DNA from 2 places in the Chryseobacterium sp. KBW03 genome. Region 1 is predicted to be linked to the other one. Evidence: riboswitches for the same ligand, from Rfam matches in the RefSeq annotation. Region 1 holds a riboswitch; the other holds the start of a gene.

Region 1 (8,334 bases):
TCTACCTGATGGCGGGCAATATCTAATGCTTCAGAGAATTTCTCCTCCTTAATCAGTCTTAAAAACTTTTTGGAACCGGCAACATTAGTCCTTTCACCAACATTGATGAAATTACTCTCCGGTGTTATGATAAGAGGCTCGAGGCCTGATAATCTTAAATACTTCATTTTATTTTTCTAAAATATAGTAGGCATTATGGTATTCTGCCTCAATCAATTCCTGTGCTTGCTTAAAAGCTGTAATCACTGGAAATTTCCTGCATGCTAAATAATGTTCTTTAGCAAATTCCCCGCTTTCCTTGGCGGATATTGCTCGACAAGGTCAGCGATCGCTTTAATATGTTCGGGAGTCGTACCGCAGCATCCCCCGATAATATTGATCAATCCTTTTTCAACATATTCTTTGATCTGTCTGGCCATATCTTCAGGAGTTTCATCATATTTTCCGAAAGCATTTGGTAAACCGGCATTCGGATAAGCTGAAACATAGAATTCTGAATTGTGAGCCAGAGTTTCAAGATAAGGAGTCAGCTGATCTGCTCCCAATGCACAGTTGAAACCTACGCTTAATAAATTCAGGTGGGAAACTGAGATCAGAAAAGCTTCTGCCGTCTGCCCGCTCAATGTTCTTCCTGAAGCATCTGTAATGGTTCCTGAAACCATGATCGGAATTTTTATTCCTCTTTCGTCCTGCAGTTCATCAATAGCAAACAAAGCTGCTTTCGCATTCAGTGTATCAAAGATGGTTTCTACCAAAAGGATATCTGAACCTCCATCCAGCAAAGCTTCACATTGCTGCTTATAAGCGACTCTCAATTCTTCAAAAGTAATGGCTCTGTATCCGGGATCGTTAACATCCGGGCTTAAGCTTGCCGTCCTGTTGGTAGGTCCGATAGATCCAGCTACGAATCTCGGCTTATCAGGATTTTGTGCAGTGTACTCGTCACAGGCTTTTCTGGCAATCTTTGCAGACTCATAGTTCAGATCATATACCAGATCTTCCATGTGATAATCTGCCATAGCAATCGTAGTTCCTGAAAATGTATTGGTTTCAATAATGTCAGCTCCGGCTTCCAGATATTTCTTGTGAACTTCTTCAATGGCTTGGGGCTGTGTAAGAGAAAGCAGGTCATTATTTCCTTTTACAGGATGCTCCCAGTCTTTGAAACGCTCTCCACGGTAATCTTCTTCTTCAAACTTGTATCTCTGAAGCATCGTCCCCATGGCACCGTCAAGAATTAAGATTCTTTCAGATAAAGCTTTATATAATTGTTCTGAATTTTTCATTTTTAAATGTTTTGGCTACAACCTGTTCTATTGAATTAATCCAAAGCCTGTTTCAGATCTGCAATGATATCTTCTACATTTTCCAATCCTACAGAGCAACGAACCAGTCCTGCTGTAATTCCTACTTCATTTCTTTCCTCGTCTGACAGTTTGGAGTGTGTAGTGGATGCCGGATGAGTAACGATCGTTCTTGTATCACCCAAGTTGGCAGACAATGAACACATTTGTATCTTATCTAAAAAATTTCTTCCGCCTTCAATTCCGCCTTTTATTTCAAATGCTACAATATTTCCGCCAAGCTTCATCTGTTTTTTTGCTATTTCATAACTTGGATGGGATTTCAGGAATGGATATTTTACTAAGTCTACGTTGGGATGGTTTTCTAAAAATTCGGCTACCTTCAGGGCATTCTCACAGTGCTTTTCTACACGAATTGCCAATGTTTCCAGGCTTTTTGATAGCACCCAGGCATTAAAAGGAGACAATGCAGGTCCTGTATTTCTTGCGAAAAGATAAATTTCTCTGATCAGGTCTTCTTTTCCTACTGCTATTCCCCCTAGTACTCTTCCCTGTCCGTCAATCAATTTCGTTGCTGAATGTACAACAACATCTGCACCATATTTGATCGGCTGCTGAAGATAAGGCGTTGCAAAACAGTTATCTACAATGAAAATAAGATTATGCTTTTTGGCGATCTGTCCAAAAAACTCAAGATCCAGAATTTCAATCGCTGGATTGGTAGGAGTTTCAAGGTATAAAATCTTTGTATTGGGTTGAATATATTTTTCAACATTCTGAGCATCTTCCGCTTTGAAATAAGAAGTTTCAATATTCCATTTCGGAAAATACTTGGTAAATAAAGTATGTGTAGATCCGAATACAGACTGACAGCTTACAATATGATCTCCGGCATTCAAGAGTGCAGCAAATGTAGAATAGATGGCTGCCATTCCTGTTGCAAAAGCATACCCAGCTTCTGCACCTTCCATCTTAGCGATCTTATCGGTAAACTCTGTCACATTCGGATTAGAGAAACGGCTGTATAGATTTTTAGGTTTTTCTTCTGCAAAGCTTGCTCTCATATCTTCTGCATCCTGAAATATAAAACTTGAGGTAAGATATAATGGCGTGGAATGTTCATCAAACTGAGATCTTTCAGTCTGGGTTCTTATTGCTGATGTTTCAAAATTTTCCATATAGTTTTAATTGGTCAATTTCACAGTGTAGCCATCAGATTCTTCGCTATGCTCAGAAGGACAATTGCCGTTATGGTTACACTGCCAAATTGGTAGATTGTTACATTAAATATTATTTAGTTTCACTTACTCTTAAAATATCTCCGAATACTCCCCTAGCTGTTACTTGGGCTCCGGCTCCGGCTCCCATGATCACGATTGGATTTTCTCCATAGCTTTCTGTATAAATTTCAAAGATAGAATCGGAACCTTTTAACTGTCCTAATGCTGAAGTAGCAGGAACTGAAATCAATTTCACATCCAATTCACCTTTATCTTTCTGCAAGTCACCATGTAAATCACCCACATATCTCAACACATGACCAGGCTCCTGATTTTCTTTAATTTTCTGGTATTCTTCATCCAGTTCATCCAATCTTGAAAGAAATTCTGATTTTGAAACTTCAAGTAAGCTTTCCGGAACAAGGTTTTGGATATTAATATCACCGAATTCATTGATCAGGTCTAGCTCTCTTGCTAAAATCAATAGTTTTCTTGCGACATCATTTCCGGATAAGTCTTCTCTCGGATCCGGTTCTGTATACCCTTTTTCCAAAGCTTCATTGATGATGGTTGAAAATTTATCGTCTCTCAAAGAAAAATTATTGAATACATAGCTCAGTGTTCCTGAGAATACTCCTTTGATTCTTGTGATATTTTCTCCTGAAAGGTGTAATAACTTGATGGTATCAATTAATGGTAAACCAGCTCCAACATTGGTTTCATAAAGGTAACGTCTGTTGTTTTTGCTCAACGTATATCTTAGTTTTCTGTACTCCTCAATTGGAAGGGTATTGAAAATTTTGTTGGAAGAAACCAGATCAAATCCGTTTTCTGCTAAAGCATGGTAGTTCTTCACAAAATCCTTACTCGCTGTGTTATCTACAACAATCAGGTTCTCCAGTTGATTTTCATTAGAGAAATTAATAAGCTCTTCTACATTCGACGGATGTTCTGCTGTCAAAACCTCATCACCCCAATTGGCATCGAATCCTTTTTTGTTGAAGGCAATTTTCTTTGAATTGGCTACTGCAACTACTTTAAGGTCTATTTTTTTACGCTTCTTAATTTCTTCTGCAGATTCCAAGACCTGCTGTATTAATGTCTTTCCTACATTTCCGTGACCAATGATTGCCAGATGAACCGTCTTTGGTTTTTTGAAAATTTCAGATTCTATGATGTTTTTTGTTTTTTCATCCTGTGAAGAAGTCACTACGATATTGACTCTGTTTTCTCCGGCTACCTGATTCAGCAATAATGGGAAAACATTGTTTCTTGCCAGTTCGGCAAAGACTTTATTGAAATCTTCTGCTACAAAACCGATCACAGAAACATTATTGATACTATAGATCTGAGAAACTTTTCCAGATTTTCTTTCTGCTTCGAACTCATCAATAAGACAAGCGACTGCTTTTTCTGCATCAATTTCCTGCACCAAAATAGAAATTCCGTTTTCTATGGCCTGTTGTGAGATTACTCCTACACTGATACGCGCTAAAGTGAGCGCTTTAAAAATTCTACCGTCAATCCCGATTTCGCCCAGGAAATCTTCTCCTTCAAATTTGATGATTGATCTGTTCTTCAAAAATTTTATTTCGTTAGCATTTTTCATTACTTCTATAAAATGTTTTTTATGATATTATTTAATTGTTGATATTCCATTAGGAAGGCGTCATGCCCGTGTATAGATTGGATCTCGTGATAAGAAACATTCTTATTTTTCTCTTTTAAGTTTTCAAAACACATTCGGATTTCAGAAGCCGGAAAGAATAAGTCTGTATCTACGGAGATCATGTGCATTCGTGCTTCGATCTTCTCCAGTGCTTTTTCATCAGCATTGATATTCATCAAGAGATGATTCATCAGTTTGTACGCTTTTAAACTAAATCTCTCGTTTAACGCATTACCATGATAAACCAGCCAGTCTTCTGATTCCAGGCGTTGTTTGTCCTGATTATATTGGTTTTGAAATCTATCGTTGAGTGATTGTGGAGTTCTATAACAGAGCATCGCATGAATTCTTGCTTTCTGTAATGGTTCATCTTTATCATTCAATAAAAATTTTTGAACCAGACATTGAGCATGAAGCCAGTCGTGTGTTCTGTAATCACAGGCTATGGGAATAAATATTTCTGCAAGATCCGGCTGCTTAGCAAGCATTTCCCATGCAATTCCCCCTCCAAGAGAGCCTCCAATAATGGCATATATATTTTTGATATGTAAAGCTTCAAGCCCTTTCAGAAATATCGCTGCGATATCTGAAGGCGTGAAGTCTTCATAGTCTTCAATTAAAAAATTGTCATAACCGTTTCCGGGTATATTGAAACACAGAACAGTATATTGATCGGTATCAACAAGCTGATTTTCTCCCACCAATTGTTTCCACCAGCCTTTTTCTCCCGATACATTTGAGTTTCCGGTAAGAGCATGGTTGATTAGAATGATGGGTGCTGTAAACAGATCTTTCCCAAAAAGCTGATAGCTTAATGAGATATGATATTCCTTTTGGGAATACGTTTGATACGAAAGATTAATATAGTTTAGTTCTGTTTTCAATTCTATTATATTTTAATACAAATACAATTGAAAATGCCACAGGAAATGGCTGAAAAGAACTTCAGTAAGTTATCTGTCCAAAATAAATTGGTAGAACGTAGCACCTTCTTTGCTTGCGCAAAGGGTTGCTAAGGTTTCATAGGGTCTAATCCCTCAACCTTTCTTGATAACATTTTCAATATTTAAATGAACGAATGGTGCAAAGGTAGTTCTTTTCTTTTAATTTCAAAAAAAAATTATTTTAATATTTAAAACAGCCCTTAAATACAAGTATTTCAAGGCTATATTAATAATTATTCAGATGAAAAAAATTGGAATTACTTCTCAAAAAAACTAACTTCGTATTGAAAAATGATGAAATATGACCGTTGAAAAAGAAAGATTACAAGATACTAAATGGAAAAACTGGGGACCTTATGTAAGCAACCGCCAGTGGGGAAATGTACGTGAAGATTACAGCCCGAATGGGAATGCATGGAATTTTACCAATCATCATAATGCCGAGAGCTATGCTTACCGCTGGGGAGAGGAAGGAATTGCTGGGATTTCTGATGTAAAGCAGCTTTTCTGTTTTGCTTTTTCGTTCTGGAACAGGAAAGATAAAATGGTAAAAGAACGATTCTTTGGGTTGAGCAATCCTCAGGGAAATCATGGTGAAGACATCAAAGAAATCTTTTATTATCTGGACAATACGCCTACCCACAGCTATATGAAGATGGTGTATAAATATCCAATTAATGAATTTCCTTACGATGATCTTGTTACAGAAAACGGAAAACGCAGCAAAAAGGAACCGGAGTACGAGATTTTTGACACCGGAATTTTTGATAATGACGAGTATTTCGATATTTTCATTGAATACTGTAAAGCCGATCACAACGATATTCTAGCCAGAGTCACCGTTTGTAATCGAAGCCAGCATGAGGCTCCTATTCTGGTAGCTCCTACGGTATGGTTCAGAAATAACTGGAAATGGGGATACAATACTTATAAAGGAGAGATCAATGCTTCTCATGACGGAAGTATTAATATTGGTCATGACAGTATATCGATCAAAAAACTGTATTCCCGAAATACAAATGCACAAAGTGTATTTTGTGATAACGAAACGAATACTTCCAAACTTTACGGAGCTCCCAAAGCAGAGAATGCTTATTTCAAAGATGGAATCAATGATTTCATTATTCATCAGGGAGATACGGTAAATCCTGAAAAAAGAGGAACAAAAGCTTCTTTTCTGATTGATGAACTTATCGGTGCAGGAGAATCAAAAGTCTTTGAATTCAGGTTGTGTCCTGACGAAACGGATGAACCTTTTAACAGTTTCGATCATATTTTCAATACCCGACAAACTGAGGCTGAAGAGTTTTATAACGACATTCAGAATGATACTGTAAATGAAGATGAAAGAAATGTTCAGAGACAGGCTTTTGCCGGGCTTCTCTGGAACAAACAGTTCTATCATTACAATATAGGAAAATGGCTGAAAGGTGATCCTAATTTTGAAGCGCCAAGAAATTTCAATGAGTATGTAAGAAATACAGAATGGAATCATCTCCACAACAAGGATATTATTTCTATGCCTGACAAATGGGAGTATCCATGGTATGCCACATGGGATCTGGCATTTCACTGTGTTCCTTTTTCAATCATCGATGCAGAATTTGCCAAGGGACAGCTTTTACTGTTGACCAAAGAATGGTATATGCATCCTAACGGACAGCTTCCTGCTTATGAATGGAACATGAGCGATGTGAACCCGCCTGTACATGCGTGGTCATGCTTCCGTGTTTTTAAGATAGATGAAAAAAATAATGGCAAGCCGGATCTGCTATTCTTAGAGAAAGTTTTCCAGAAGTTGTTGCTAAATTTTACATGGTGGGTTAACAGAAAGGATAAAAACGGTAAAAATATTTTTGGAGGTGGCTTCCTTGGCCTTGATAACATTGGAGCTTTCGACCGGAATATGGAATTAAAAGATGGTCAGCATCTCGAGCAGGCAGACGGAACAAGCTGGATGGCGATGTATGCATTGAATATGATGCGTATTGCGATGGAACTTGCCCAATATTATCAGGTGTATGAAGATATGGCGATCAAGTTTTTCGAGCATTATCTTTATATCGCCGAGGCTATGGAAAATCTGGGTGAAGGAACGAAAGGGTTGTGGAATGAAGAAGACGGATTTTTCTATGATGTATTGCAGCTTGGAAACGGAGACAGTGTTTCTTTGAAATTAAGAAGTATTGTAGGCTTAATTCCTTTATTCGCAGTAGAAATTGTTGATCACAGGCTGTTGGAAAAGATGCCCAATTTCAAAACCAGAATGGAATGGATTCTGAAAAATAAACCGGAACTCACCAAGCTTGTTTCTCATTGGGATGAAGAGGGGCAGGGCAGAAAGCATCTGATGAGTATTTTACGTAAAAACAGGTTAACGAAAGTTCTTACCAGAATGCTTGATGAAAAAGAGTTTCTAAGTTCTTACGGAATCCGTGCGATGTCTAAAGTGTATGAAGAAAATCCTTTTGTGTTCTCTGTGCATGGAGCCGAAAATATGGTATACTATACTCCTGCAGAAAGCGACAGCCGAATGTTTGGAGGAAACAGCAACTGGCGCGGACCGATCTGGTTTCCTATTAATTTCCTGATTGTAGAAAGCCTGCAGCGTTTCCATTATTATTATGGAAATAGTCTGAAAGTAGAGCTTCCAACGGGAAGCGGAGATAAAAGAAACCTTGATGAAGTGGCCCAAAACATCAGCAAAAGACTTTGTTCTATATTTTTAAAGGATGAACATGGGCAGCGTGCTTTCAATGGAGGCAATCCGAAGTTCAATTATGATGAACATTTCAGAGATTATATTACCTTCTTTGAATATTTTCATGGAGATAACGGGCGCGGTGTAGGTGCTTCTCATCAGACAGGATGGACTGCTACTGTAGCGAAACTAATAAAACCAAGACTTACCTTTTAATCAGTAATAGGTAATAAGTAATAAAAAAGCCGGATGAGTCATCCGGCTTTTTCTATTTTTAAATAAGAGATTAAATTTTTTCTCCGTTCACATAGACTTCGTATCCGATTTCTACATTCGGTTCTAACGTTTTTGATACAGAACAGTATTTTTCAAAAGAAAGTTCTGCAGCCTTCAGTGCTTTCTTAGGATCAATTTCTCCTTCTAAAAGGAACTTAACTTTAATGGATTTAAAAGGTTTTGCATCCTCTACCTGTACTCTCTCTCCTTCTACCTCTGC
Region 2 (8,334 bases), on a different contig from region 1:
CACATCTTTTATTTCCCCAGCGATATAAGAAGCCGAATTCCAACCGGTGTAGGAATAGGTGACAAAAACAAGAGAAGTGGCAAAAGCCGGAAGCATGATCTCATTTTTCCAGTTGTCACTGAAGTTCAGACTATTTCCAATCTGTGGTGAATCTGAAAGCCCAACTCCCAGAATAACCAGCACAATAATGAAGGTTATTTTGATGAAAGTAAAAAAGTTATGAAATCTACTGGATGTTTTCAGGCTAAATGACAACGCAATCGCAACCAGGAAAATGGCTACAATCGCAAAACCATTTCCAAAAGAATAATCAAATACAGAAAGGTATTTTGACATTGCAAGGGCTGCAAGGGCCACAGGAGAAGAAAATCCAATAATCAGAGAAACCCAGCTTATCAGGTATCCGAACAGCGGATGATAGGTTTCTTTAAGATAGATAAAATCGCCTCCGTTTCCTTTAAAATGTGAACCTAGCTCGGCATAGCAAAAAGCTCCGAACAAAGCGAGAATCCCTCCGATACCCCATAGCAGGAAAATACTGTAGGTATTGGTAATATCGGATAGCTGAAATCCCAGGGTGGTAAAAATCCCTGTTCCTATCATATTGGAAACGACGATGGCGGCAGCTGTTTTCCAGCCAATCTGATGTGAGGTAGTACTCATTTAATGATTAAAAATTAAAATTAAGCCTTCCGAAGAAATAATTCCCCAGCGTTCCCATCTGAACCGGTGCATATTTGAATACTCCATAGTATGAATTTTCATAAATCTGGCGATCCGGGAAAACATCAAAAACATTATTGGCTCCAACGGTAAAGTTGATACTTTTTGTGATATCATACCCAACGCTGATGTCGGTCACTACTTTTGGAGAGAATTCCTGAACCCCGCCAAAAGGATAACCATCTCTTATCACTTTGCCAAAATAGGTATTTCTTACGAGAAAATTGAACTTCCCAACTCCATAATTTAATCCTAATGATGCTTTTGTTTTGGGTGATAACGTTTCAATGATATTGATCTGATCCGGCCCAAAGAATTCATTCTGAGGGGTACCTAAGTTTTCCGGAAAATGGAAGTCTGTGATTTTAGTTTCTGTGTAGTTTCCTGCAAGATTAACATTTAATTTTCCATTACCGAGAATCCAGTCATAAGAAACAACCACATCTACTCCTTTGGTTTCTGTATCAACAGCATTGGCAAAGAATCTTCCGCTTTCTACCTTAAACTGGGCAAGCCTTGGATCAGTAATATTGCTGGTGATTACAATTCTGTCCTTCACTTTAATCCAATATCCATCTACGGAAATAGATAATTTATTCAGAGGGTGAAGGGTAAATCCTGCACTTGCGTTAATAGAAGTTTCCTGTTTGAGTTTATCAAATCCCAGAATTCTGGCAGCATCGCTATCATTCCTGAAGATCCCTTTGGTGACAATTCCCGATCCGGAAGTCGAAATATCGGCATAAGAATTATTAAAATACTGCTGCTGAAGTGAAGGCGCTCTGAATCCTGTCCCGACCGCTGCTCTTACTGCATAGTTTTTCACAAATTCATATCGTACAGCGAGTTTTCCATTCAATGTATTTCCAAAATCTGAGTAATTTTCAAATCTTGCAGCGGCATCAATATTCAGTTTTTTATCTAAATCATAGGAAACATCTGCGTATACTGCGGTTGAATGTCTGTCTTTCGTCAATGCATTATTGGGAGAAAACCCGATGAAAGACTGTGATCCGCCTGCACCAAGCACTGTAGAACCTTCAGCAGCCACATTTCCATTGATGTCATATTGGGTGTAAGAAGCCTCATCGCCAGCCTTGATCTGGTATTGTTCAAATCTGAATTCTCCTCCGAATGCGATATTGAAACGGTTTATATTTTTAGAAACATCAAGATTAACGGTATTTTGAAGGAAGCTATGGGCTCCTGCATAAAAAAGGGTTGGCGATTTTGCCCCAAGAGAAGCATTATTGGTATTGCTTACATTATAATTGAAAGTATTGCTTCCGAACGTATTACTCAGGTCGAATAGCCAGTCATTGACATTATATTTTGCACCTACAGCATAAGACACATCATACACCTGAGATCCAAGACTTGCCTGAAAACCGTTTGGGTAAATGGATGAAACGACATTAGATGTTTCGCTCGGTAGTCTTCTGAAGCCAAAACCTTTTCCTTCTTTGATACTGAAACCTCCGAAAGAATAGAGTTTAAAATTATCATTAAAAGGATATTCTGCATTAAAAAACAGCTGTCCCTGTCTAATCTGGGCATCTCCGATCTGGAAATTGAAGTCGTCACGCGTCAATCCTCGTTCTTTAATTTTTGCATCATCTGCAGCTCTTGCCGCTTCGGGATCATTTGCAAATGCATACGCAAAATTATCTCCGAAAATATCTAAATCATGATTTTGAGTTCTTGTCGTTTTACCCCTATGGCTTAATTGTAGTGAAAGATTAATATAGCCGTCTTTCTTTCCTAATGAAGTTCCGTAATTGGCTCCGGCCTGATAAGTGTCGCCATCATTTCTTCCGGTTACTCCATAAGTAAGACTTGCTGATGCTCCGGGATTTTTTTTAAGAATAACATTGATCACTCCGGCGATGGCATCAGAGCCATATTGTGCAGCAGCTCCGTCTCTTAAGACTTCAATTCTATCAATTGCAATGATGGGAATTGTCCCAAGATCTGTTCCTACAGAACCATTTCCTACCGTATTCTGATAATTAACTAAAGAGGTAGAATGCCTTCTTTTTCCGTTTAACAATACCAAAATCTGATCTGGTCCCATTCCTCTTAAGGATACGGGATCAATATGTTCTGTACCGTCAGAAGCAGACTGCCTCACTGCGTTGAATGATGGGATCACATAGTTTAGGAGATCCTGAGCAGTCATTTGTGGAGAGCTTCTCTGGATCTTGTCAATATTGATAACGTCTACAGGAACCGGTGTCTCAAGTTTTGTTCTTTTGACATTTCGGTTTCCGACAATGATAATGTCTTCGATTTGTTTTCCTTTCTCCTCATTCTCCTGAGCAGCTACCAAAATTACACTCAGCAAAAATACCGCTGTACTTAATTTTTTCATTTTTGTTCTTGCCAATTAATAATAACATTCCTGCGAACCTTTTCGCAGATAAACAAGACTTCAAGAAATGGAATTCATATAAGAATATTGACTTCACTTATCTCCCCTTTCGGGTTGGAATTAGCACCTTTGCACTTTTTTGAATTGTGCAGGTTGCTAAGGTTTCTTTGGGCCAAATCCCTCCACCTTTCTTGATAAATCTACCGCAAAAGTAGACTATTTTTTTCAATATACAAAAAAGGCAAATCAGCTATTCTGCCAATCTGCCTTTTTGTTCTACTTAACAATCATCTTTTGAATTGCGATTCCTGTTTCTGATTTCAATTGAACCAGATAAGTTCCTGGCGGATAATTGATTTTGGTTTCAAAAGTCCCGTTTTCTTTATCAATTTTGAATGAGTCCAGCTTTTTACCGGTCATGTCAAAAAATAAAATCTCACCGTTTTTTGCTTTGTTAAAAATTAATTTTGCGATCCCATTTTGTATTGGATTATTAACAATCTGAAGGGATAATTTATTAGCTGCATGAGTATCCGTTGTGGATAAAGCGCCTGCGTAATTTCCGAAAATCCTGAATTCTCCAGGCTGTAAAGTTATCGGAGCAGTTGTTGAAGCTATATTGGAAACACTGTCATCCATCAGATTCTGCCATTGACCTGTGTAAGGAAAGTAAGGAACAACATTTTGTGCAGAAGTAGTATAATTAGCCAATACCACCACATTCTTTATTCCGGTAGTAATGGTGGTATCATAGAGATAAATCCTGGTGATCAGGCCATCAGGATCATTCGTAAGATTATTGGATTCTATACTGTACGTTTTAGATTTGAAAATCTGATGGGTGTTTCTGATATTGATTATTTTAGCCCATGTGTCGTACACTGCTTTTCTGTTTGCATTGGTATCATATCCCAGCGTAAATGCAACGGGTTTCTCATCTGTTCTGCATCCGCTGTTGATTGTACCATCCGCACATCTGTTGATACTGAATTCGTATCCTAATTCTCCAAACTGCCAGATCATTTTCGGGCCGGGAATAGTGAAGAATGTAGCTCCGAAGGTTTTCATTCTTTCAAGAGCCGTATTCAGATTTTTAACACTATATCCTCCATTGACGGCACCATATTCAAGGTTTTTAAACATAAGTCTTTCCTCATCATGACTTTCTCCATATCCCACAGCACTCATATTGGTAAAGCCATGAAGACTGTGATTCATACGGTCATAATTGCTGTTTTCCTTATATCCCATGGTATTTTGATTGTAAGGATCGGTTTGTTTATTCCAAAGCATAACACCTTTTCCTTCTGCTATTCTGTAGTTGGCCCACTGCTGTTCTTCTGGATCTGTTCCCAGGTGTTCGAAGATCATATAAGAATTGGGATCAATAGCCCACTGTCTGTCTGCATAATGTTTCATAATGTCAACTCTGTCTTGCTGATAAGCATTGGTACAGGCTTCATCATTTTCAGAACAGTTTTGGGTGAATCCTTTCGTCAAATCCCAACGGAATCCATCGATGTGGTATTCTGTGAGCCATTGCTGAAGGCATCTTTCAACGTAATATTGAGTTGAAGAACTTGTATGGTTAAAATCGTTAAACACATTATAAGAGTGTTTGGGAACCTGATTGAAATAAGGGTTATCCGGAGCAACATTCCCGTAGCCATCTCCATCAGGATCTATATTCCAAAGTCTTACCAAAGGTGAGCGTCCTGTTGCATGATTAAAAGCGACATCTAAAATCACTGCAATCCCGTTTTGGTGGCACAGATCTACAAATTCTTTGAATTTTTCAGGGGTTCCATACGCTTTATCCAATGCATAATGGAAGGAAGTATTGTAACCCCAGGAAAGATTTCCATCAAATTCCATGATGGGAAGCAGTTCTATAGCATTGATCTTTAAATTCTTCAAATAAGAAATCTTGTTGATCAGTGACTGCCAGTTTTTTTCCTGAGTAAAGTCTCTTAGTAATAATTCATATACGATCAGATCTTCTTTCGCAGGTCTTTGAAAATTGGTTACCTGCCAGTTATAAGCGGTTTGTCCTGTTTTAAATGTTGAAACTTCAAAGCCCTGTCCTGCAGGGAATACAGGTAGATTTGGATAGGTAGAAGCCGAAATCCATGGGTCGTCGTAAGAAGATAATATCTGTGGTGAATAAGGGTCTGCTACTTTTCTTAAATCATTGGTTCTGTATTGAAAAGAATATAATTGCTGAGGGGTAAGTCCGCTAAGTTCAATCCAGTACAAATCAGGATTTGTGGTATCTTTTTTCATTAAATAAGCATCATTCACAGCCCAGTTGTTAAAACTGCCGATCACATGCACAAAGTTTTTACCGGGAGCATACAATGCAAGCCCTACTTTGGTCTGATCTGTAGGATGATAATTAATTCCCTGTCTGATCCAGCTGGGAACCGCCTGAGACACTACATTTCTCGGAATCTGCAGAATAAATGCAGCATTTTTGGAATTGGATCCCTGTGTTGCTGTAAGCTCCATATTAGCATCTTCCGAAACCGTATAAGTAAAAGAATAAGATTGCGAAGGAGCTGAGGCTGAATTCACGACAACTCCATTGGCTTTTAACTGGAAAGTAGCATTGACATTGGTAGTTGCTGTAATATTGATTGAATTTCCTGCCGGGACTGAGGTAAGACTGTTCGCCAGCGGATTTGTAAGGGTTAAGCTTAAAGTACCCACATTTACAAATATATCCGGTGAGGTCTGATGTGACCCTGTTTTATCTTTTAATAAAAAACCAAACCTTCCGATTCCTGTTCTTCCGAAGAAAGAAGTCGGAGTAAAAGCCAGGGAATAGGTATCTGTGCCTGCATTATAATTCAGCTTATTCAGATCATTGGAATTGCTCCAGCTTCCATTGGTAGGACAGTCCTGACTGTTCTGATAATTGGTATCAAAAGACCACGACCAGATATAAACAGTATTGTTGGAAATACCCCAGGCAGCTTCATCAATCTGGTCCCCGGGAATTGTCAGCGTAACAGCATCAGTTTCGTTGAATGGGTTGGGCGTCATTGTATAGTTGATCTGCCCGAAAACGGCCATTGTAATCAACAGAAAAACAACGGAATAAAAATTTTTCATTATCTTATTTTTTATCGAATATAATATTAATTTTTATTCATCATCACTATTTTGATGTAATATTTCATTTTAATGGGAAAAACAAATAAGAAAAAGGCTCATGAAAATTTCATGAGCCTCCCAATAAAAGTAATTGTAATGAACTATTTTTTATCTAACGAAATTCTTTGATGAAATCCGGTTAGTCTTTTATAATCTTTTTTGAAATGGATTGACCGTTCTTTAATTTTAATTCTACGATGTATAATCCTGAAGGCAGCTCGGTCATGTTGATCTGGTTATCCGTGAACTGTACATTCATTTTTTGACCTACAGCGTTGATAACATTCACGTTTTCAATACCGGAATCTGACTTAATAATAAGTATTCCTTTTGTAGGGTTAGGATACATTCCTATTACTGATTTATTCAGCTTAACATCTGAAGTCCCTAGAGAAGATGATGGCTTAATACATCTTACTGATGCCCCCTGTCCTCTCATAGCACCTGCTGAAGCATTAGCAATAGTGGCTCCCACATAAAGATATTTCCCTCCTGAACTCGAAGTGTCAGAACTCCAGAAGTATCCTCTTTGGCCTACATAAGTAAAATCTCCATTGCTTGAGCTTCTGAATCCTCCTGCCGGCAGTTTAAGATGGCTTCCATAGGCTGTTGCAGGGTTTGCAATACTTTCTGCTCCCACCAGAGTAGCCCACTCTGCCTGAGAAGGCATTTTCCAGTCTGTTCCTATTGCTTTACAAGGATCTACTCCGGCAGATGCACTAACATCTGCAATGGAAGCTCCTGTCCAAGTATCTCCACTTGCAAAAGCTGCCCACCATGCTGTAGATCCGGCAATATATCCACCTCCTGTTGCACTTGTTCCTTCAGGAGTATTCGGTGATGGAGCCTGTACAACCTGAGAATTTCTAAGCTGGTGCCCGTCATCCCATCTTCCCCACTGGAAAAGATCTCCAAATGAATTCGCATCAGCCATTGATGAAGCAACCTGTGTACTTCCCAGATTCTGCTGAAGCCAAATTTTTCCGTCTGCACCTCTTACCGTGGTATAGGCAACCTGCTGACCGCGATACATAAAACTCACGCAGCCTACATCTCCCACATTTGATCCTGGATCTGTATTGCTGCATGTTTGTGGATTTAGCGTTAATGAGATTCTTTTAACTTTTGTAGTATTGTCAGAATATGCCAGAACAAGGTAATTGTGTGCTTTATCTATAGCAAGATCATTGTATTTTGCTTCACCATCAGAAACAAAATCACCTCCAAAAGGAACCCAGTTTTGTGCATCATCTAATTTATAGACTGTATTTCTCAGGAAATTATCATTTTCAAAACGGCTGGCCACCACATAAGGCTTCCCGGATTCTGTCACTGCTAGAGCAATATGCTGTACACTTCCTCCTGAAAAATTGGCATTTCCGACCTGCACCCAAGAGTTTCCGTCAAACTTTTTAACATTGACCTTTCTTCCTCCTCCTGAGTTTGAAACATACGCAACATAGATTCTGTTAGCTCCATCTAAAGCGATATCAGCATTATACTGTTCTCCTGATGAAGAAGCATCTACAGCAGCCCCGCCTACTAAGTTCCAGTCTTGTGATGAACTTGCATCCGTACTGTTTTGATATACTTTTAAACCTCCTGAAACATTGCATGTATAGACTTTATTATTGGTTCCGATAACCATTTCAGCAAATTCAGCACCTCCAGAGAAACCTGCATTACCTACCTGCTCCCATGTACCGCCAAAATATCTTTTTACAGTTCCTGAACCATATGATCCATAAGTGAATATAATATTATCAGAAGATACTGCGGAAGCCTGATAATTAACAGAGCTGTCTGTAGCGTTAGGAAGCTGAGACCATAAAGATCCTGTAAACAGACGTACTTCCATTCCGGATCCCGGATAACCAATCTGGTTGGTATAATAGATACTATTTCCGTTAGGACTTATAGACAATGAATTGTAAGTTGCCGTTCCGGTGGTAACTCCAGGACTTCCTCCTAAATAGGACCATGTACTTCCATTGAATTTCTGTACAGAGCCTTTAGTTACTGAAACATCATAATAGGAAAGATAATAATTTCCTGAGTTATCAATAACCAAGTTATTAAAACTG

The links. Region 1 has a riboswitch for S-adenosylmethionine ahead of DBR39_RS08020 (alpha/beta fold hydrolase). Riboswitches for the same ligand answer to the same signal wherever they lie in the genome.
Region 2: it holds a riboswitch for S-adenosylmethionine, as region 1 does, so the genes downstream of both, DBR39_RS19570 (TonB-dependent receptor plug domain-containing protein) here and DBR39_RS08020 (alpha/beta fold hydrolase) in region 1, are expected to answer to the same signal.

Annotation. Positions count from the first base shown of each region.
Region 1 covers NZ_QAJO01000004.1:8,982-17,315, forward strand. Annotated here, with positions in the region: gene metH (methionine synthase) at 1-167, opposite strand, end outside; gene DBR39_RS08005 (homocysteine S-methyltransferase family protein) at 264-1,286, opposite strand; gene DBR39_RS08010 (O-succinylhomoserine sulfhydrylase) at 1,322-2,482, opposite strand; gene DBR39_RS08015 (ACT domain-containing protein) at 2,595-4,133, opposite strand; gene DBR39_RS08020 (alpha/beta fold hydrolase) at 4,139-5,077, opposite strand; SAM riboswitch class I at 5,144-5,250, opposite strand; gene DBR39_RS08025 (MGH1-like glycoside hydrolase domain-containing protein) at 5,439-8,054, shown strand; gene DBR39_RS08030 (OsmC family protein) at 8,125-8,334, opposite strand, start outside.
Region 2 covers NZ_QAJO01000011.1:173,769-182,102, forward strand. Annotated here, with positions in the region: gene DBR39_RS19565 (APC family permease) at 1-663, opposite strand, end outside; gene DBR39_RS19570 (TonB-dependent receptor plug domain-containing protein) at 671-3,094, opposite strand; SAM riboswitch class I at 3,189-3,295, opposite strand; gene DBR39_RS19575 (alpha-amylase family glycosyl hydrolase) at 3,371-6,208, opposite strand; gene DBR39_RS19580 (T9SS type A sorting domain-containing protein) at 6,390-8,334, opposite strand, start outside.